DNA from 3 places in the Methylobacterium sp. ap11 genome. Region 2 is predicted to be linked to each of the others. Evidence: predicted binding sites of a transcription regulator. Region 2 holds the regulator's gene; each other region holds the start of a gene.
The links. Region 2 encodes PhoB, which activates phosphate uptake and scavenging genes when phosphate is short. Its sites were predicted from a motif close to TGTCATNNANCTGTCAT; they were not measured.
Positions count from the first base shown of each region.

Region 1: BMX97_RS12150 (esterase-like activity of phytase family protein) is a predicted target of PhoB. The motif match lies at 3,870-3,886, and genes of this name have one in related genera.
Region 3: BMX97_RS19325 (esterase-like activity of phytase family protein) is a predicted target of PhoB. The motif match lies at 3,466-3,482, and genes of this name have one in related genera.

Region 1 is NZ_FOEB01000007.1:32,541-39,674, reverse strand. Features, by position in the region: gene BMX97_RS12170 (CHASE3 domain-containing protein) at 1-149, opposite strand, end outside; gene BMX97_RS12165 (sensor histidine kinase) at 277-2,844, opposite strand; gene BMX97_RS12160 (Rdx family protein) at 2,882-3,283, opposite strand; gene crcB (fluoride efflux transporter CrcB) at 3,359-3,730, opposite strand; gene BMX97_RS12150 (esterase-like activity of phytase family protein) at 3,932-6,451, shown strand; gene BMX97_RS12145 (P1 family peptidase) at 6,698-7,134, opposite strand, start outside.
Region 2 is NZ_FOEB01000004.1:284,826-291,959, forward strand. Features, by position in the region: gene pstC (phosphate ABC transporter permease subunit PstC) at 1-616, shown strand, start outside; gene pstA (phosphate ABC transporter permease PstA) at 643-1,557, shown strand; gene pstB (phosphate ABC transporter ATP-binding protein PstB) at 1,580-2,392, shown strand; gene phoU (phosphate signaling complex protein PhoU) at 2,479-3,216, shown strand; gene phoB (phosphate regulon transcriptional regulator PhoB) at 3,284-3,985, shown strand; gene BMX97_RS07950 (hypothetical protein) at 4,013-4,924, opposite strand; gene BMX97_RS07955 (hypothetical protein) at 5,472-5,744, shown strand; gene lpdA (dihydrolipoyl dehydrogenase) at 6,199-7,134, opposite strand, start outside.
Region 3 is NZ_FOEB01000013.1:85,287-92,420, reverse strand. Features, by position in the region: gene rpoB (DNA-directed RNA polymerase subunit beta) at 1-185, opposite strand, end outside; gene rplL (50S ribosomal protein L7/L12) at 540-917, opposite strand; gene rplJ (50S ribosomal protein L10) at 969-1,502, opposite strand; gene BMX97_RS19325 (esterase-like activity of phytase family protein) at 2,026-3,378, opposite strand; gene BMX97_RS19320 (histidine kinase famiy protein) at 3,528-5,216, opposite strand; tRNA gene BMX97_RS19315 (tRNA-Pro) at 5,463-5,539, shown strand; tRNA gene BMX97_RS19310 (tRNA-Pro) at 5,627-5,703, shown strand; gene BMX97_RS19305 (M23 family metallopeptidase) at 5,996-7,134, shown strand, end outside.

The DNA of each region.
Region 1 (7,134 bases), on a different contig from region 2:
TGCCAGGCGAGCAGAAGCCCGTTCGCCGAGCCGACGAGCAGCAGCAGCACCGCGCCCACGAAGGTCATCCCGGCCCGGATGCGGACCGGGCCGATCCGCGCCGGCCGCGTGCGGACCGGCGAGGCGGGCGGGGGGGCGTCTGGCGTCATCGGCGGGGGCTCGTCCGGGACTGGGGCGCGGGACGGGCCCTCGGCTCACCCCTGCGATATGGGGAGGCCGGCGCCGGCCGCAATCGACCGGCCGGCCTACCCCCGCGCCCGCCGCGACCGGGTGCCCTCAGGACCGGGCCCGGCGCCGGGACGGGGCATCGCCGTCCCGCTCCCGCGGTCCGGCGTCCTCCTGCTGCGGCGCCAGCGGTGCCGCCGGGTCGGCCAAGGGCGCCACGATGGTGCAGGTCACGCCCTCGGGCGGGAAGCCGAGGCTCACCGTGCCGTCGAGCTCGCGCGCGAGGCTGCGCTCGATCAGGCGGGAGCCGAAGCCGGTGCGGGTCGGGGGCACGACCGGCGGGCCGCCGCTCTCGCGCCAGTACAGGGAGAGCCGCCCCTCGGCGACGCTCCACGACAGGGCGACCCGGCCCGTCGGCACCGAGAGCGCCCCGTACTTGACCGCGTTGGTGGCGAGCTCGTGCAGCGCCATGGCGATCGAGAGGGCGATGCGGGGCGGCAGGCGCACCGCCGGGCCGGCGGCCGAGAAGCGCGGCCGGCCCTCGCTCCCGTCGGACGGGCCGCCCGGGCCCCCGAGGGGCGCCAGCGCGTCCTCGACCACCTCGGCGAGTTCCGCCCCCTCCCAGCTCTCGCGGGTGAGCACGTCGTGGACCCGCGCCAGGGCAATCAGCCGGGCCTCGAAGGCGGCCTTCGCCGCCTCGGCGGCGGATCCCTGCATGCCGCGCAGGCTCTGCATCGCGATCGACTGCACGGTGGCGAGCGTGTTCTTCACCCGGTGGTTCAGCTCGTGCACCAGGAGGCGCAGGTGCTCCTCGGCGCGCTTGCGCTCGGTCACCTCCTGGTGGATGCCGATCACCCGGCGCGGCCGGCCGCCGGCATCGCGCTGCACGATCGCCTGGGCGCTGACCCAGCGGGCGCCGTTGCCGTGCGGCGCCTCCGCCTCGGGCCGGATCCGGAACTCGGTGCGGTAGTCGGCCTCGCCCGCCAGCAGGTCGGCCAGAGCCGCCTCGATCCGGGCCCGGTCGTCCGGATGGACCGAGCGGGTCCAGCCCTCGTGCGAGAGGGGGGCGTGCGCGAAGATCTCGGACGAGCGGGCCGAGAGGCGGTGCTGCCCGGAGGCGAGGTCGATTTCCCAGGTGCCGAGCCGGCCGGCGGCCAGCGCCAGCCGCAGGCGCTCCTCGCCCTCGCGCAGGGCGAGCTCCGCCGCCTTGGCCTCGGTGACGTCGACGTTGCAGCCGGTATAGCCGAGGAAGCGGCCGTGGTCGTCGAGGCGCGCCACCCCCTCGCACAGGATCCAGCGCGTCGCCCCGTGCCGGTCGATCACCCGGGTGGCGTGGCGGAACGGCGTGCGCGCCGCGAAGGCCTGTTGGAAGGTCTGCTGGAAGCCGAGGAGGTCGTCCGGGTGGATGACCTCGCGCCAGCGCCCATGCGCCAGCGCCTCGACCGAGCGGCCGAACAGGTACTCGTAGTGCATGTTGACGAAGACGATCTCGCCCTCGGCGTCGGTCATCCAGATCATGGCCGGGGCGGAATCCGCCATGTGGCGGAAGCGCGCCTCGCTCTCCCGCAGGGCGACGAGGCTGCGGCTCTGCTCGGCCAGCGCCTGGTCGCGCTCGGCGATGCGCCGGCGCAGGCTCTGGGAGGCGTCGGCCAGCACGTCGGCGAGCTGGCGGATCTCGCGGATCGGCGTCGAGACCCGGGGCACCGGCTGGCCGGCGGCGAGCGCCCCGCCGGCGGTGGCGAGCTGGCGCAGCGGGCCGGCGACCCGCGCCCAGAGCCGCACCGCCAGGAACGAGGACGTCGCGAGGGCGAGCAGCCCGAAGCCGCCGAAGGCGACGATCCAGTGGCGCAGGGGCGCCTCGACCCGCTCGCGCAGGATGCTGGCGCCGACGAGCCAGCCGGTCGCCCGGACGGTGGTCTCGACGTAGAGCACCGGCTGCCGGCGCCGGTCGACCCCCTCCCAGATCCCGGAAGCCGCCGTCGGGCGGCCGCGCAGGGCGGCCAGCATCGGCTGGCCCGCCAGGGTCGCGTGCTCCGCCGAGCGGGCGAGCAGCAGGCCCTTGCGGTCGACGATGCCGGTGGTCCAGCCCGGCGCGAGGTCCTGGACCAGGATCTGGTGCAGGCGCTCCACCGGCACCGTGACGCTGAGCACGTAGGCCGGCGCCCCGTCGACCACGACCGGCACCGCCACGTCGAAGGTCGGCGGCCGCCCGGGGGCGCCCATCCGGACGCCGCCGACCACCGGCCGGCGTGTCGCCAGGACCTCGGCATCCTCCTCGTGCGGGGCCTGCGGCACCGGCGCGCCGGGCGCCAGCGCGGTGTTGACGAGCTGTGTCCCGTCCGGCCGGCGCAGGGACAGGTCGAGCCCCGTCGTTTCCCGCACCGCCCGGGCCTGGGTCTCGAAACCGTCGAGCCCGCTCTTGCGCAGGCGCGGCGAGGCCGCGAGGGTCTGGAGCACCGAGACCAGCCCGGCGATGTCCCGGTCGATGGTGAGCGCGATGCCGCGCACGCTCTCGCGGGCGTCCTGCTCGAAGCGGACCCGGTCGAGGGCGGCGTAGCGGCCGAGCAGGATCGCGGTGAACAGCAGGCCCGGCCCGATCAGGGCGATCACCAGGGCGACGAGATAGACCTGCGTCGACAGCCCGTCCCGGCGCAGGGCGCTGAGGCGGCGGCCGATCACGACGGTGTCCCGGGGGCGCGCGGGCGGCGCGGGAGGGTCAAGGGGTCGGGCCCTGCCGGCTCGCCGGGTCACGGCTCGCCCCGTCACGGCTTGCCCGGTCGACGTGGCCGAGGTCGCGCCCGGGCTCGATCCGGTCGCGCACCCGCTGCTTGAGGGCCTTGATGTCGGGAAATCCGCCGTCGCGCGTGCGCTCCCAGATCAGGGCGTCGCCGCAGGTGATCGCGAAGGCGCCGCCGCTCCCGGGGATCAGCGCCACCTCGCCGATCGCGTCGCGGAAGGTCGAGAGCAGCTCCTGCGCCATCCAGCCGGCCCGCAAGAGCCAGTTGCATTGCGTGCAGTAGGTGATGGCGATGCGCGGGCGGTCCTTGGCCGGGACGGGGGGCGTGCCGGCGGGGAGCGCGTCGGCCTCGGTCGCGGGAGAGGGGGCGTTGTCGCTCATTTCAGGCTCGACTCCTCCCCGATCCCCCCGACTTGTCAACCGTGCCGGTTCGCCGGGCGTGATCCGGCGCACGGCTCAGGCGAGCTGGCGCAGCACCGCGAGGCTCGCCGCCACGCCGGCGATGCCCGCCGCCACCGACACCGCCACGTAGGCGAGCGCCGCCCCGTGGGCGCCCCGCTCCCAGAGCAGGAAGGCCTCGAGCGAGAAGGTCGAGAAGGTGGTGAAGCCGCCGAGCACCCCGGTGGTGAGGAAGAGCCGCAGCGCCTGCGGCCCGCCGCCCCGGGCGGCGAACCAGCCGGTGAGCACGCCCATCAGGATCGAGCCGACGACGTTGATCACCATCGTGCCGAACGGGAAGCCGCTCCCCGCCCGCGCCGCCCACAGGTTGACGCCGTGGCGCAGGGCCCCGCCGAGGCCGGCGCCGAGAAAGACCACCAGGTAGCTCACCGCTCCGACGCCTCCGCTTGATGCCGGGTGGCTTCTGCCACGGCCCGGCGCCGAGGGCGAGCAGGACGGGTGAGGCCCGCCCCGCGACCGTGGCCCGCAGGCCGCACCGGGCTCCGTCCGGTGCGGCGGGGTCGCGCCGCGTCATGCCACCGTCACGTCCCCACCGCATCGCTGCCGCAAAGTCGGCCTCGGGGACGAATCGTGACCACCATCTCCATCCGGGCCGCCCTGGCGGCGGGCGGCCTCCTCGCGGGCGCGGGGCTCGCTCACGGCCAGTCGATCGAGGCGCGGGTGCCGAACCTGCAGCGCACGGACGATCCGGTCTCGGTGGCGGCCGGCGGCACGACGATCGTCAACCAGGGCCTGCAGGGCGTCGGCCGGCTGTCGGCCAACACCCGCGACTTCCTCGGCGATTCCCTCGGTTCGTTCTCGTCGCTCGCCGTCGACCTCGCGACCTGGCGGCGCAGCGGCGACACCTACACGGGCACGCTCTACACGCTGCCCGACCGCGGCTACAACAACCCCGATGGTGGCCTGTTCAGCGACTATGCCGGCCGGCTCAACCGCTTCTCCCTGAGCTTCACGCCCTATGCGGGCGCCGCCCTGCCGCAGGCCACCACCTCGCAACGCCAGGTCGCCCTGACGCCGGACGGCGGCATCGTGCTCACCGACGCCAAGGGCCAGCGCTTCAGCGGCCTCGACCCGGCCGCCGGCACCACCGTGCAGCTCGGCGCGGTGCTGCCCTCGGCCGCCGCCGGCCCGAGCGCCGGGCGCATCAGCCTCGACGCCGAGGGCTTGGCGCGCCGCCTCGACGGGTCGTTCTACGTCAGCGACGAGTACGGCCCGAACGTCTACTACTTCAACCGCAGCGGCCAGCTGCAGGGCCTGATCGGCATCCCGGCGGCGCTCCAGCCGGTGACGAACGGCCAGCTCAACTTCAACTCGCTCAACCCGCCCGACACCGGGCGGCGCAACAACCAGGGCCTCGAGGCCCTGGCGCTGACGCCCGACGGGCGCGGCCTCGTCGCCATCCTGCAGAGCGCGACGCTGCAGGATTCCGGCCCCGGCCAGCAGCAGCGGGCCAATACCCGCATCCTCTACTACGACATCTCCGGCACCCCGACCCCGGCGGCCCCGAGCCGGGAATACGTGCTGCAGCTCCCGGTCTATCAGCAGAGCGGCAATGGCGGCGCGCCCAACCGCACCGCGGCCCAGAGCGAGATGGTGGCGCTCAACGACACCCAGTTCCTGGTGCTGTCGCGGGATTCGAACGGGCTCGGCACCGGCAACATCACGCCGATCGTCTACAAGAGCGTGCTCCTCGTCGACACGGCGGGCGCCACCAACATCGCCGGCAGCGCCTATGACGGCACGACGCCGATCGCCCCGAGCGGCACCCTGCGGGCCGGCCTCGCCCCGGTGCAGGCGACCGAGGTCGTCAACCTGCTCAACCCGGTGCAGCTCAACCGCTTCGGGATGAACCTCACCACCAGCCCGGCGACCCAGACCACGCTCCCCGAGAAGATCGAGGCGATGGGCCTCGTGCCGGTGCTGAGCGAGCGGGCGCCCAACGACTACTTCCTGCTCGTCGGCAACGACAACGACTTCCTGACCCGCCAGGGCGTCATCAACGGCCAGCCCTACGACGCCGGCATCAACAACGACAACATCCTGCTCGCCTACCGGCTGACCCTGCCGACCTACGTCGACCCGCTCTCGCTCGCGGTGATGAAGGAGACGGCGCCGACGGTGCTGCAGGGCCTGGGGGCCGGCGCGATCGGCGCGGCGGCGTCCGCGACGCGCGGGGTGCAGGACCACCTCTCGGCCCTGCGCCGCGGGGCCAACCTGCCGGCGGGCGCCGGCCAGGGCGCCTGGGGCACCGCCGGCCCGGCGCTCTGGGTCGGGGGCGACGTCGTGTTCGCCGACCAGCCGCGCAACGGCGGCCTTTCCCTCGACCGCACCATCGCGCAGGGCTCGGCCGGCCTCGACCTGCCGCTCACCGGCCCGTGGCGGGCCGGCCTCGCGGTGGGCGGGGGCGGCGGCTCGCTGTCGCGGCCGCAAGGAGCCTACCAGCAAGGCTTCCGGCAGGATCAGAGCGCCTTCACGGTCGCGGCCTATGGCGGCTATTACGGCCCGGACTTCTACGCGCAGGGCATCGTCGGCGGGGCGCCGATCGTCGACTTCTCGGGCCTGCGCCGCCCGGCCGCCTACGGTCTCACCGCCGCGGCCCGCACCTCGGGCTCCGCCCTGGCGCTCGACGGCGAGGTCGGCCTCGTCTTCGACCGCGACGCCTTCCGGCTGACGCCATTCGCGGGCCTGAGCCATTACTCGGCCCGGATCGACGGTTTCACCGAGCAGGGCGCGGCCGGCAACAACGTCGCGTATGGCGGCCTCACCGTACTCCAGACCACCGCCCGCTTCGGCGCCGAAGTGGCGTATTACGGGTTTTCCGGCATCGTCCCCTCGGTGCGGGTGGCCTACAATGCCGGCCTCGGCCCGCAGCGGAGCGCGGGACTGTTCCGCCTCGCCAGCGTGCAGAACCCGATGGCGACCGCGACCGCCGCGGTGCCGTTCCTGCAAGCCGACTTCGTCACCGCCGGCGCCGGTCTCCAGGGCAGCCTGACCGAGCGTCTCGGCTGGCGGGTGGATTACCAGGCGGCGGTCGGCACCCGGGCCGGGGTCGCGCACGGGGTGACGGCGGGGCTGCGGTACCAGTTCTGAGGGGTGGGCACCCGGCAGCAGGTGCCCACCACCCCGTAGGATCCGCCGCCCTTTCCCGGACGACTGACACGAAGTGGAGGGAGATTCTGGATCCAGCGCATAATGTCGCGAAGCGTCCGCCTCTCTGCGGCGTTGCAGAAGCTGAGCCGCTTTGCGGCAAGTTTTCTGCTGGTTCCCGGATCTCCTTCCGCTGACGCTCCAGCCGTCCGGGAAAGGGGGCGGGTTCGAGCAGGAACCGCTGCGCCCTCACCCCCCGAACCGGTCCCGCCACGCTCCCTGCGCCCCCGCCACCGGTAAGGCGCTCGCATGGTAGACCCCCAGGGCCACGGCACGGGCCAGCACCCGCGCCGCCGCGTCGCCGAGCCGGGCCAGGTCCCCGATTGGGTCGGCGAGCGGCACGGCGCCGGTCGCCGCGGCGAAGACGAGGTCGCCGTCGAGGGGCGTGTGGGCCGGCACGATCGCCCGGGCGAGGCCGTCCTGGGCCATCACGGCGAGGCGGCGGGCCTCGGCCTTGGTCAGGCGGGCGTCCGTCGCGACCACCGCGATCGTGGTGTTGGCGCCCGGCATCGGCTTCACCGGCCAGGCGAAGGCGTCGGGCGGCGGGGCCGCGGGCGAGCCCAAGCCCCCGAACTCGGCGCCGATCTCGAACGGCGCGGCCCAGAAATGCGGACCGTCCCCGACCG
Region 2 (7,134 bases):
CCCGGTCGCGATGACGATCGAGCTCCTCGCCGCCGTGCCGAGCATCATCTACGGCATGTGGGGCCTGTTCATCTTCGCGCCGCTCTTCGCGCGCTTCGTGCAGATCCCGGTCTCGAACGTCGTCGAGGGGATGCCGATCGTCGGCACCCTGTTCTACGCCCAGGTGCCGTCCGGCGTCGGCGTGCTCACCGCCGGCATCATCCTGGCGATCATGATCGTGCCGTTCGTCGCCTCGATCACCCGCGACATGCTCGACCAGATCCCGACGGTTTTGCGCGAGAGCGCCTACGGCATCGGCTGCACCACCTGGGAGGTCGTGCGCCACGTCCTGATCCCGCAGGCCTCGGTCTCGATCATCGGCGCGGTGATGCTGGGCCTCGGCCGCGCGCTCGGCGAGACGATGGCGGTCACCTTCGTGATCGGCAACGCCAACCGGCTCTCGGCCTCGATCTTCGATCCGGGCTCGACCATCGCCTCGCGCATCGCCAACGAGTTCAACGAGGCCGACGGCCTCCAGCTCAACTCGCTGATGGCGCTCGGCTGCATCCTGTTCGTCGTCACCTTCATCGTGCTCATCATCGCCCGGCTGCTGGTGCGCCGCGCGAAGGTGGCCTGATCCCGCTCCCGCACGGACGTTTCCCGATGAGCGCCTCCCCCGCCGCGGTCTCAGGGTCCGCCCCCGCCGCCCCCGCCCGCCCCGCCCCGCCCGAATGGGGCCGGGTCCGCGCCGGCCGGCGCACCGCCGACAAGGCCCTGATCGTCGGCTGCACCCTCGCCACCGCCCTCGGCGCGATCGTGCTCGGCTCGATCCTGCTGATGCTGATCATCCAGGGCGTCCAGGGCTTCTCGCCGGCCCTGTTCACGAACGTCACGCCGGGGCCCGGCTCCGAGGGCGGCGGCATCGCCAACGCGATCCTCGGCAGCCTGGTGATGACGGCGCTCGGCATCGTCGTGGCGACGCCGATCGGCGTGCTCGCCGGCACCTACCTCGCCGAGTACGGCCGGACCTCGCACCTCGCCAACCTGATCCGCTTCCTCAACGACATCCTGCTCTCGGCGCCCTCGATCCTGATCGGCCTGTTCGTCTACACCCTGATGGTGCGGCCGATGGGCGGCTACTCGGGCTGGGCCGGCGCGGTCGCGCTCGCCATCATCGCCACCCCGGTGATCGTGCGCACCACCGAGGACATGCTGCGCCTGGTGCCCGGCACCCTGCGCGAGGCCGGCGCGGCGCTCGGCGCGCCGCTCTCGATCGTGATCCGCAGCGTCACCTGGCGGGCGGCGCAGTCGGGCATCGTCACCGGCGTGCTGCTGGCGCTCGCCCGCATCGCCGGCGAGACCGCGCCGCTGCTGTTCACCGCGCTCAACAACAATTCCTGGTTCAGCCCGAACCTGATGGGCGGCGTCGCCAACCTCCCGGTCATGATCTACCAGTTCGCGCTCTCGCCCTACGAGAACTGGCGCCAGCTGGCCTGGGCCGGTGCGCTCCTCATCACCGTCACCATCCTGGGCCTGTCGATCGTGGCCCGCCTCGTCCTGCGCGGCCCCCAGCGCTGACCCGCATCCTGGAGACACACCGATGAGCGCCACCGCCACCGCCGTGCCGGTCGTGGGCCAGAGCACGGCCGACGAATCCGCCGCGATCCGCCTCGCCGTGAAGGACCTCAACTTCTACTACGGCGACTTCAAGGGGTTGAAGAACATCAACCTCAACTTCCTCGACCGCCAGGTCACGGCGCTGATCGGGCCGTCGGGCTGCGGCAAGTCGACGTTGTTGCGCACCTTCAACCGCATCTACAGCCTCTACCCCGAGCAGCGCGCCGAGGGGCAGATCCTGCTCGACGGCCGCAACATCCTCGACCCCTCGATCGACCTCAACGAGCTGCGCGCCCGGGTCGGCATGGTCTTCCAGAAGCCGACCCCGTTCCCGATGTCGATCTACGACAACATCGCGTTCGGCATCCGGCTCTACGAGCGCCTCGGCAAGGCCGACCTCGACGTCCGCGTCGAGGAGGCCCTGCGCAAGGGCGCCCTGTGGGACGAGGTGAAGGACAAGCTCAAGCAATCCGGCATGGGCCTGTCGGGCGGCCAGCAGCAGCGCCTGTGCATCGCCCGCACGGTGGCGCAGCGCCCGGAGGTGATCCTGTTCGACGAGCCGACCTCGGCCCTCGACCCGATCTCGACCGGCCGCATCGAGGAGCTGATCGAGCAGCTGCGGGGCGAGTTCACCATCGCCATCGTCACCCACAACATGCAGCAGGCGGCGCGCATCTCGCAGTTCACCGCCTTCATGTATCTCGGCGAGCTGATCGAGTTCGGGCCGACCAACCGGCTGTTCATGAACCCGTCGAAGCGCCAGACCCAGGACTACATCACCGGCCGGTTCGGCTGAGGCGTCCCGCCCTCGTTCCGCCGGCCCGGGCCCTTGCCGGGCCGGCCCGATCCCACGCTCCACTTCATCGCGGGGAGTCTCACTCCATGTCGAACCACATCGTCACCTCCTACGATCAGGAGCTGCAGAACCTGCGGCGCAGCATCGCCGAGATGGGCGGCATCGCCGAGAAGATGGTGGCCGATTCCGGCCAGGCGCTCCTGCGCCGCGACGCCGCCCTCGCCCAGTCGGTGATCGCCGTCGACCAGCGCCTCGACGGGCTGCAGCGCGAGATCGAGGAGAAGGCGATCCTCCTGATCGCCAAGCGCCAGCCGATGGCGATCGACCTGCGCGAGACGATCTCGGCGATCCGCGTCTCGGGCGACCTCGAGCGCATCGGGGATCTCGCCAAGAACGTCGCCAAGCGCGTCGTCGCGATCGCCGACCAGGTCCAGCTGCAGAAGATCGTCGTCGGCGTGGAGCACATGAACGAGTTGGTCCAGGGCCAGCTCAAGGACGTGCTCGACGCCTACGCCACCCAGGACACCGTGGCGGCCCTCGACGTCTGGGCCCGCGACGGCGGCATCGACGCGCTCTATACCTCGCTGTTCCGCGAACTCCTGACCTACATGATGGAGGATCCGCGCAACATCACGTTCTGCACGCACCTCCTGTTCTGCGCCAAGAACGTCGAGCGCATCGGCGACCACACCACCAACATCGCCGAGACCATCCACTACCTCGCCACCGGCGAGACGCTGACGACCGACCGGCCGAAGAACGACGGGTCGAGCTTCGCCACCGTGGATCCCCAGTTCTCGCCCCAGTCCCCGCCCAAGGCCTGACCGGATGGCCTGCCCGGCCGCGAGGCCGAGCGGGCCGTCCCGGCGGCGACGACCCTGAAGTGCCCCGATGAGTACCCGCATCCTGATCGTCGAGGACGAGGAGGCCCTGACCCTCCTCCTGCGCTACAACCTCGAGGCCGAGGGCTTCGAGGTCGACGCCGTCGCCCGCGGCGACGAGGCGGATATCCGCCTGCGCGAGCAGGTCCCCGACCTCGTCCTCCTCGACTGGATGATGCCGGGCCTCTCCGGCATCGAATTGTGTCGGCGCATCCGCGCCCGCCGCGAGACCGAGCGGCTGCCGGTGATCATGCTGACCGCGCGCGGCGAGGAGGGCGACCGGGTGCGGGGGCTCGCCACCGGCGCCGACGACTACATCGTCAAGCCGTTCTCGGTGCCCGAGCTGCTGGCGCGGGTGCGCGCGCTCCTGCGGCGCGCGAAGCCCGCCCACGTCGCCGACCTGCTCGTCGCCGGCGACATCGAGCTCGACCGGGTCAGCCACCGCGTGCGCCGCGACGGCCGCGAGCTGCATCTCGGCCCGACCGAGTTCAAGCTGCTCGAGTTCCTGATGCAGAGCCCCGGCCGGGTCTTCTCCCGCGAGCAGCTCCTCGACGGCGTCTGGGGCCACGACGTCTACATCGACGAGCGCACGGTCGACGTGCATATCGGCCGCCTGCGCAAGGCGATCAACCGCGGCCGCGACTCGGACCCGATCCGCACCGTGCGCGGCTCCGGCTACTCCTTCGACGAGATGTTCGCGCCCGAGCCGTGACGCCGGACGGCCGTCTCCCGGTCCGGGTCAGAACTCCATCCCGAACTTCACCCGCAGGCTGTGCCGCTCGAACTGGTTCAGCCCGAGGGACCGGCCGGCCAGGGCCGGGTCGGTGTCGCGGCCCCAGACCTGCCCGGCATAGGCCACGGTCAGCCAGACCTTCTCGGTGAACCGGTGATGCAGCGCGGGCCCCAGGGTGAGCGCCTCGCTCTCGAGCCGGTTCAGGAAGGCCCCCTCGTAGCCGCGCAGGTAGCGGACCTCCGGGCCGAGATAGGTGCTGTCTCCGACGCGCCCCACGAGAGCGTTCGACCACAGGAAGGTCGAGGAGCGATAGCCCGGGCCGCCCCGCTCGCGCCCGGCCGCCGGTTCGACGCTGATGTTGCTGCCGTACCAGAGCTTGTCCGGCACCACCTGGACGTCGAGCTGGAGCAGGCTCTCGACGTCGAAGATGTCGGCGCCGCGGCCTTCGACCGGGAGGACGCGCGTGAAGCGAGGGCGCACCTCCAGGGCGAGACCGAAGGGCTGCTCCTTCGAGCCCTTCAGGAACTGGTACTTCACCTCGAGCGAGACGCCGTCGAAGGTGCCGTAGGACTTGTCGTCCAGATCGAGAACGTTGCGCTGCCGCCGCAGCGTGCCGAAGGCGCTGAGTTCGAGGCTCAGCCTGTCGATGGGGTTGAACTGGTAGGCGAGCCGCGTGTCGAGCACGCGGTAGGCCGACCGGCCGGGGCCGTCACGACGCTTGCCGATGCGCGAGACGGTGTCGACCACCGCTTCCTGCTCGCCCTTCTCGCCGGCATCGGCGCCTTCCGTGAAGCCGAACAGGTGCTCGGTATCGACGTCCTTCCCGTCGTCCGTCTTGCTGGACGTTCCGGCCGGACGGCCCTCGTCCTCGCCGGCCTCCCGCGCGCCGCCCAGGCCCGTCCCGGACCTGTCCTCCATCCCGGACCTGTCCTTTGTCCCGGACTCGCTGCGCGGCGCGGCCTGCGTGGATGCCGGGGTGGAGAGGACGAGCATCAGGACGCCCGCCGCGGCCGACAGGCATCGCATCGGCTCGGTGATTCCGGTCATGGTCGCGCGAGGGCCCCAGATGTGCCGTGCTCCAGCGCGTCTGCTTAGAAACGATGCCGGCCGGCCTGGCTGCCGCAAAAATGCAACGCCCGTAAGACCTTTGGACCGCGCGGGATTACGAGGGGCGTCCGACGCATCGGAGGCCTTCGCGCGGTCGGCAGGACCGGGGATGGGCTCCGGTCCGCACGACCCCGGGGCGCCTTGACGTTGGCTCCGTACAAGGCTTGGCCGACGGCTGCGCGCCCGCCCCGAGCACCGCGCCGAATCCTGGCGCCGATCCCGACATGCCCACCCGCACCGCCCCTTGCACGGATCCGTCCCTGGGTCAGGGGTGAAGGCGATCTGCGTATCGAACATTTATAGTTGTAGATCGCCGAGCATGACGTTAGGATTTTCAAGTCAAGCGGGGAATGTTTCCATGGAAAAACTCAGAAACATCGCGACGATCTTGGCTTTTCTGCTGGCCGGAGAGATGATCGCTTCCATGCTCGGACTTGCCGTGCAGCCGGCATCGGCGCAGTCGAGCGCCGAGCGCGAGAGATGCGCGGAATCGGTCGGGATCCAGACACGTCACAACGGCCGGAACAGCTGGATCAAGCGGAGAGTCTCCGGCAAGACCTACAACGCTTTTCTTCGGTGCACGGACGACATTGCCATGAAACGTGCCGACGCGAAGCCGGGCCGCCCCTGAGAGCTTGGTCGACCGATCGACACGCTCTATCCCACCAGCAACCTCATCCTGAGGTGTTGGTCGATCGAAGATCGACTAACCTCGAAGGAGGGCTCCAGAACTCTCCGAGGTTACTGGATCCCTCCTTCGAGGCTCAGCGATCCTCGATCGCCTCGCACCTCAGGATGAGGTAGAGTGCAGGATGGAAAATCCCCTCGCGATTGTGTCGTCGCAAGCCGAGCAGGCTCCGACACATCAAGATATTTTCGTGTATCTGATAAAAATTCTCTCACGACGTCGACCCCGTCAGTCAGTCAGGCCCTGACACTCCATCGGGGCGACCGGCAGCGATCGGTCGGGAGGCCGGCACCCGGCTCGCGAACCGACGGAACCCGCGCGATGCCCACCGTCTCGCGGTGGGCGCGCCGCCACGGGACGGGGCCCCGCCGGACGGTTCCGTCCGGCGGGGCCTCCTTCAGATGTGCAGCGCCTCGCCGAGCGCTCGCAGGTTCGCCTCGTGGAAGGCCTCGCCGAGGGTCGGGTGGGCGTGGATCGTGCCGGCGACGTCCTCCAGCCGGGCGCCCATCTCGAGCGCTAGGCCGAACCCCGCCGCCAGCTCCGAGACCCCGGCTCCCACCGCCTGGATGCCGAGGATGAGGTGGTTGTCGGCCCGCGCCGTCACCCGCACGAAGCCGTCCTCGGCGCCCAGCGTCATGGCGCGGCCGTTGGCGGCGAAGGGAAACAGGCCGGTGCGGATCTCGTGGCCGGCGGCGCGGGCCTCGTCCGGCGACAGGCCGGCCGAGACCACCTCCGGGTCGGTGAAGCAGACCGCGGGAATCGCCACCTTGTGGAAGGCGCGGCGGCGCCCCGCCACGAGGTCGGCCACCATCTCGCCCTGCGCCATGGCGCGGTGGGCCAGCATCGGCTCGCCGGTCACGTCGCCGACAGCCCAGACGTTGCGCATCGAGGTGGCGCAGCGCTTGTCGATGCGGATGAAAGGCCCGCTCATGTCGAGGTCGAGCCGCTCTAACCCGAGGTCGTGCGTGCGCGCCTTGCGGCCGACCGCGACCAGGATCACCTCGGCGGGGATCGTCCGGCGCTCGCCGCCGACCTCGACATCGAGCGCGTCGCCCGAGAGCCCGGTCGCCTTGGCGCCGAGCAGCACCTCGATCCCGAGCGCGCCGAGGCGCCGCGCCACCGGCCGGGTCAGCTCGGCGTCGTAGGCCGGCAGGATCCGCTCGGCCATCTCGACCACCGTGACCTTGGCGCCGAGCTTGGCGAAGGCGGTACCGAGCTCGAGCCCGATATAGCCCGCCCCCACCACCGCCAGGGTGGCGGGGACCTTCGGCAGCGACAGCGCCTCGGTCGAGGAGATCACCCGCCCGCCGAAGGGCAGGTGGGGGAGCGCCGC
Region 3 (7,134 bases), on a different contig from region 2:
GGGAAGACGGACTTGAAGACCGATTGCAGGCCCTCGTCGGCGCGCCCGCCCTCGGGCTCGTCCACCATAAGGAACTGGTCGTATGACGCCTTCTGGACCTCGATGAGGTTCGGCATCTCGGCGACTTCCCGAATCTTGCCGAAGAACTTGCGAATGCGCTTGCGACCGACCAGCGTGTTGGCCATGGGTTGACCTCGCTCCTCATCCACCGCTTATACGGCCCCGGTGGGACGCCGGCCGAATCGGACCCGCATCAGACCTGCCGTGACCGCGCGGGCCGCCCGTGATCGGCCGCCCGCATCCCTTGAAACCTATATGGTGATCCGGGCCCCGGATCCCGAGGGGGTGCGCCAAGTGTCCCTCATGAAACTCCCGACCACCGTCGTCGCTCGCTTGTGGCCACGTCGGCGCAGCGGGAGTTTCATGAGAAGCACTTGAAGCGACCATAGCCCGCGAGCGCGAGGCCCGCGGGCTGGTGGCCCCGGACCGGCCGAGGCCGGATCCGGAGCGCGGGGCGGGCCGGAAGGCCCGCCACCGTCTTACTTGAGCTCGACCTTGGCGCCGGCCTTCTCGAGCTGGGCCTTGAGCTTGGCGGCGTCGTCCTTGGACACGCCCTCCTTGACCGGCTTCGGAGCGCCCTCGACCAGGTCCTTGGCCTCCTTGAGGCCGAGACCGGTGATCGCGCGGACCTCCTTGATGACCTCGATCTTCTTGTCGCCGGCCGAGGCCAGGACAACGGTGAACTCGGTCTGCTCCTCGACGGGGGCGGCAGCGGCGCCACCGGCCGGGCCAGCGGCGACGGCGACGGCGGCAGCCGCCGAGACGCCCCACTTCTCCTCGAGCATCTTCGCGAGCTCGGCAGCCTCGAGAACGGTCAGCGAGGACAGGTCGTCGACGAGCTTGGCAAGATCAGCCATTTTTCACTTCCTGATGTTGTCGGTTTGAACGGTTTCGACTCGAACAGCCCGTCAGGCCGCTTCGTCGGCCTGGGCGTCGCCGGTCTTGGCATAGGCCCCGAACACGCGCGCGAGCTTGGCGGCCGGCGCGTTGACGACCTGGGCGATCTTCGTCGCGGGAGCCTGGACAAGGCCCACGAGCTTGGCGCGCAGCTCATCGAGGGACGGCAGCGAGGCCAGGGCCTTCACGCCGTCCGGGTTCAGGGCGGTCGTCCCCATGGCTCCACCGAGGATCACCAACTTGTCGTTGGCCTTGGCGAAGTCCACCGCCACCTTGGCGGCCGCGACCGGATCGCTCGAATAGGCGAGCAGGGTCGGGCCCTTCAGGAGGGGCTGGATGGAGGCGACGTCCGTGCCTTCGAGAGCGATGTTGGCGAGGCGGTTCTTCGCGACCTTCACGGTGGCGCCGGCCTGCTTCATCTGCGAGCGCAGCTTCTGCATGTCGGCGACCGTGAGGCCCTTGTAGTGGGCCACGACGACGACGGAGGTGTTGGTGAACACCCCGTTGAGCGTCGAGACGAGATCAGCTTTTGCTGCTCTGTCCACCTTGGCTCTCTCCGGTTGGCGGAACCCGGATGGGCCCCGCCGGTTGCAGTTGCCGCCCAGGATGAGCCGGGGCCTTGCGAGAAGACCGCGACGTCCTGAACGACGCTTTCACGGCCCTGCCCCCGATACGAAGAACCTCGCGGCCCCGCGCCTCGGGTGAGATTGGTTCAAACCGACGCCCCGCCGGCCCGGATGGGCTGTGGGGCGGTGAAATTCGGTCTTCCCCGTCTGTGCAGGCGGCTATTAAGCCGGCGAACCGGCGCCTGCAGTCTCGGACAGGACATGGCCGGACGGGGCGCGAGGGGTTTCCCCCCTGAGCCCTTCCGGCCACTTCGGCCACCCGGTCGCCCGGGAGCCTCTCTCAAGGACGGGCCGGTCGGCCCAATCCTTTCGAACTTGGAAACGTGGAGCCGGGTCTATAGCGGCGTGCAATCCGCCTGCCAAGACCCCGGGACGGGAAAATCCGGCCCGCCCGGGAGGAAATTCGGTCGCAGGGGAGTTCCCCGGCTCCGGGTCCTCGTTCCTACCTCGCCTTCAGGAAGTCGCCCACCTCCAGCAGCACGAACTCGTTGTCGTCGACCTGGTGCGGGTCGCGGCTCGCCGAGAACGGCAGATTGTTGTCGTTGCCGACGACGATGTGGGTGTCGTTGACCCGGTCGACGTTCTCGATGGTCCAGAACGGGAAGGCGAGCGCCCCGTCGGTCAGGGGCTTGCGCGCCTTCTTGCCCGGGTCGGCGATGCGCATCAGGTCGATCGACCCGATCTTGCGCACCGGTCCGCCCTGGTTGGCGTCGGTCATCTCGATCTTGAACACGCGCTTGAACCGGGCCGGGACCGAGAAGCAGTCCGGCCCCTTCTGGCCGGCCGGGCAGGCCTTGTCGGCGGTGCCCTCGCCGTCGTCGCGCTCGATCACGAGGCCGGTCGTGGCGTCGATCAGGTTGAAGTCCCCGATGGCGTGGCCGTTCGCGTCCAGCGGGTAGAGCCAGGAGCGGCCGGTCCAGGCCCGGGCCTTGGTGTCGAATTCGAGGATGCGCAGCACCTCCTTGCCGTCGCGGGTCTCGAACGCCTTGGCGTCGGCGTCCCAGAGCGGGCCCTCCAGCAGCGCGTAGAGCCGGCTCCCGTCCGGCGAGGCCGCCATGCCCTCGAAGCCCTTGGAGCGGCGGGCGTTGAACGCGACCGTGCCGCCCGGCATCGCCGGGGTGGTGACCGCCGGGTTGTCGGGGGAACGCACCGGCTTGCCCGAGGCCGTGGTCTCGACCACCGCCTGCACCTTGCCGCTGCGGTCGACCTCGATCAGGAACGGGCCGAACTCGTCGCCGATCCAGATCCGGTCGCCGACGAACTGGACGCTCTCGGGGTCGAAGTCGCTGCCGGTGAGGTAGCGGCTCTCGGTCGCCTCGTTGGCGATGCGGAACGGCACCTTCCGGTCGGGATCGCGCAGGTAGATCGTCTCGACGCGCTCGACGCCGCCCTTGTCGAAGTCGATCCGGTAGCGGTTGAGGTACAGCATCGCGTCGGGCGAGTTCGCCTTGGTACCGAAGCCGTTATCGGTCAGTACCCAGTAGGTGCCGTCCGGCATGTGCTTGATGCCGGAATGGCCCTGGAGCGGCTGGCCGCGCAGGGGCAGCTTCATGCTGGTCGTCCGCCCCATCGACTGCGCCTCGACCGTGCCGACCGCCTCGACCCGGCGCCCGGTGGTGAACTTGCCCGGCGTCGCGAGGTCCCGGGGCGCGTCCGCCGGCAGCGGTGCGACGCCATCGGCCGGCAGCACCGCGTGGCCGGCGAGCGTCGCCGGGAAGGTCGGGACGGCTTGAGCCTGCGCGGGCTGCGCCTGACCCTGCGGGGTCTGCGCCAGGGCGGCGGTGGCGACCGACATCAGCAGCGTGAGAGCGAGAACGGAACGGCGCGGCATGAAAAAATCCTCGGGCGGCTTTTAAGCGCGCCCGTTCCTTGCGGATCTCCCATGTCAGGCAGGTGACGACAGGCAGTGACGACAGGCGGCGCCTGTGCGATCCGGGCGCAGCCTCAGCCGTGATGCGGCTCGCCCGGGGCCGGCATCCGCCTCGCGCCGCGGTCGAGGGCGGAGCGGATGCGGTCGGCGAGCTCGGCCTTGCGGTAGGGCTTGCCGAGCACGTCCATGGTCGGGGTCGCGGGCCCCTGCGCCACCAGGTCCTCGTTGTAGCCGGTGGTGAGCAGCACCGGCAGGTCCGGCCGCAGGCGCCCGGCCCGCTCGGCCAGGACCAGGCCGTTGACGCTGCCCGGCATCACGATGTCCGAGAACAGGAGGTCGATGCGCGCCTCGCGCCCCAGGATCTCGAGTGCCTCCTCGCCGTCGCGGGCGGTGAGCACGCCGTAGCCGAGGCTCTCCAGGTATTCGCGGGCGAGCGACCGCACGTCGTCGCTGTCCTCGACCACCAGCACGGTCTCGTCGCCGCGCCGCAGCACCGCCTTCGGTTCGGCGGGCTCCTCCTCGGTCGAGGCGCCGTGGCCGGCGGGAAACAGCATCGTGATGGTGGTGCCGCCCTCGGCCTCGGCGGACCGCGGCCGGGTCTCGATCTCCAGCCGGCCGCGCGACTGCTGCACGAAGCCGTGCGCCATGGCGAGGCCGAGGCCGGTGCCCTTGCCCGGGCCCTTGGTCGAGAAGAACGGCTCGGTCGCCCGCTCGGCGACCCCGGGCGGCATCCCCTCCCCTTCGTCGCGGACCCGGAGCGCGACGTAGTCGCCGGGCGGCAGGGCGCGGGCCTTGCCGTTGCCGTTGAGGTGGACGGGCGCGGTCGAGATCGTCACCGTGCCGCCCGCCGGCATCGCGTCGCGGGCGTTGATGAGCACGTTGAGGAGCGCCATCTCGAGGTTGGTGCGGTCGAGGGTGACGGCGGGCAGCCGCGGCATCAGGTCGAGGCGCACCGAGACGTTGCGGCCGAGCGTGCTCTCCGCCACCTCGGCGAAGGCCAGCACCAGGGCGTTGAGGTTGAGCGGGCGCGGCTCGAGCCGCGCCTTGCGGGCGAAGGACAGGAGCTGCTTCGTCAGCTTCGCGCCGCGCTCCGCCGCGCCGGCCGCGTTGGCGAGCTGGCGTTGCGCCCGCTCGCTCGTGACAGAGCCCCGGGCCAGTTCGAGATTGCCGGTGACGACCTGCAGCAGGTTGTTGAAGTCGTGGGCGAGGCCGGCGGTGAGCTGGCCGATCGCCTCCATCTTCTGCGCCTGGCGATACGCCTGCTCCGAGACCCGGCGCCGGGTCACGTCGAGCTGCGAGGCGAAGAAGTAGACGATCTCCCCGGCCTCATCGAAGACCGGGCCGATGAAGATGCCGTTCCAGAACGGCGAGCCGTCGCGCTTGTAGTTGAGGATCTCCGTGGCGATCGCCCGGCGCTCGGCGACCGCCTGGCGCAGCTCGGCCACGGTCTCGCGGCTGGTCTCCGGCCCCTGCAGGAAGCGGCAGTTGCGGCCGATCAGTTCGGCTTGCGTGTAACCCGTGAGGTCCTGGAACGCCCGGTTGGCGAACGCGATCGGGTTGTCGGGCTGCCGGGGATCGGTCAGGATCATCGGCATCCGGGTCATCTCGATCGCGGCGAAGAACACGCTGCCGCGGTCGTCGAGACCGGGCTGGCGGATCGTCGCCGATTTCAGATGCGCCAGGGACGGCGCCTCGGCGGAGTGGCTCTCGCCCGGCTCCGCCATCCCGGCCTGCATCGGCCCGGCCCGATCGTCCTCGCTCACGCCATCCCGCCGGTATCGACCGTCCCTATGAGCCGCGACAATGGGGGGCGAGACCAGATCGTGCAAGGTTTTCCTGCCCGCGCCCGTTGCACCCTCCCCGCCTCGCTCCTCCCTCCGGCCGCCCGGGAGGGACCGCACCCCGGAACCCGAGCCGGCTTCAAGAAACTCGGCCGGGCCGCACGAACGGCCTTGCGGCCCCCGGAGGCCCTCGCTATAAGCCCCCTCGTCGGCCGGCGGCCGACCGTTCGGAGTGTAGCGCAGTCTGGTAGCGCACCACGTTCGGGACGTGGGGGTCGCAGGTTCAAATCCTGCCACTCCGACCAGCGCTCTCGCGAGCCTGAGTCTTCCCGAGACAACAGACATCTGAACAAGATGCTGTGACGATATGATACCCGTGCCTTCGGGCGCGTCGGAGTGTAGCGCAGTCTGGTAGCGCACCACGTTCGGGACGTGGGGGTCGCAGGTTCAAATCCTGCCACTCCGACCAATCATTCCCGCCTATCGCATTACCCCTTCCCCGCCGATCGCGTATCGCGAGGTGCCGTCGATGCCTGCCTGCGGGCGCCGACCGCGGAACGGCCTCAATCCTGACATCCTGGCGCCGGAGAGACCGACGAGGAAGCCGGCTGGATCCCCCTGGGGAGCCGGCCCCGCCCGCCGTTGATTTCCAGGCGTCGCCCACGCATGGTCGCGGCAGCGCGGAGCGCTCCCTGCCCGGCCCCGCGGCGCCAGATCGCGCCGTGTCGCGGCACCGATACGAGAAGGCGTAAGGAGTGACGGTGAAGCGCGCGCGCCTCGACCCGGTCGGATCCCAGCAGGCGCCGCGCGGCCGGTCGGCCGATCCCGGCCGCGAGCCGCCCCTCGACCTCACGGGCGCCGCCTCGCCGCGGGCCGACCGCCGGGACGTGAACCTGCGCTGGCTCGCCGCCTGCGTGCTCACCGGCATGACCGGTGCCGGCCTGATCGGCTCGGCAATCTGGGTCTCGCTCCAGGGCGAGGTCACCTTCGCGGAGCTGCCGCAGGCGGTGGCGGTGGCCCCGCGCCCGGTGGCGAGCGAGGGCGGCACCAACCTCACCCGCAAGGGCGACCGGCTGGTGCGCAACCCGATGGTGGCGCTCGCCAAGCAGAGCTTCAAGGCGCCCGTCACCCTGCGGGCGGGCGAGCGCGAGATCATCAAGGTCCGGCCCTTCGTGCGGATCGCCACCGCGCTCTCGACCACCGCCGGCATGGCGGCGACCGACATCCCGCCCTTCGACCCGATGCGGTTCTTCAGCGATCCGGGGCTCGAGCGCGCGCCCGATGCCCAATCGGCGACGGCCGACGCGCCGGACGCCGAGGTCTCGGTGGTCAAGCGCGACCTCGGCGACCTCGCGGTGCCGGCCGGCTCCCCCGCCCTCTCGGACGAGGACGTGGCGGCGCAGATCGAGGAGGAGCGGCGCCTCGCCGCCGAGGCCGGGCGGCGCGCGGCGCTCCCCATCGCCCCGCAGCTGATGCTCTCGCGCACGCTGCGCAGCATGACGACCCTGCCGGGCCTCGACGGCACGGCCGATTTCGGCGGCGCGTCCGGCCCGTTCAAATCGATCGAGGTCCGGGTGATGCGCGAGAACGTCACCGACCTCGCCAAGATGGAGCGCGAGCGCGACGCGCCGCTGGTCGAGGAGCGCGACGTCGCGATCAAGCGCGGCGAGACCCTGGAGGGCGTGCTCAAGGCCAATGGCGGCCTCGACGAGCAGATCCGCCCGATCCTGGCGGCCTTGGGCACCCGGGTCCGGTCCGGCGCGGTCGGCGAGGGCCAGCAGATGCGGCTGCAGATCGGGCCCGGCCCCAAGCTCGGCGACCCGCGCCAGCTCACCCGGGTGATCCTCTACGGCGAGTCGGGCGTCGAGGCGATCGCCGCGATGAACGACCGCGGCGGCTT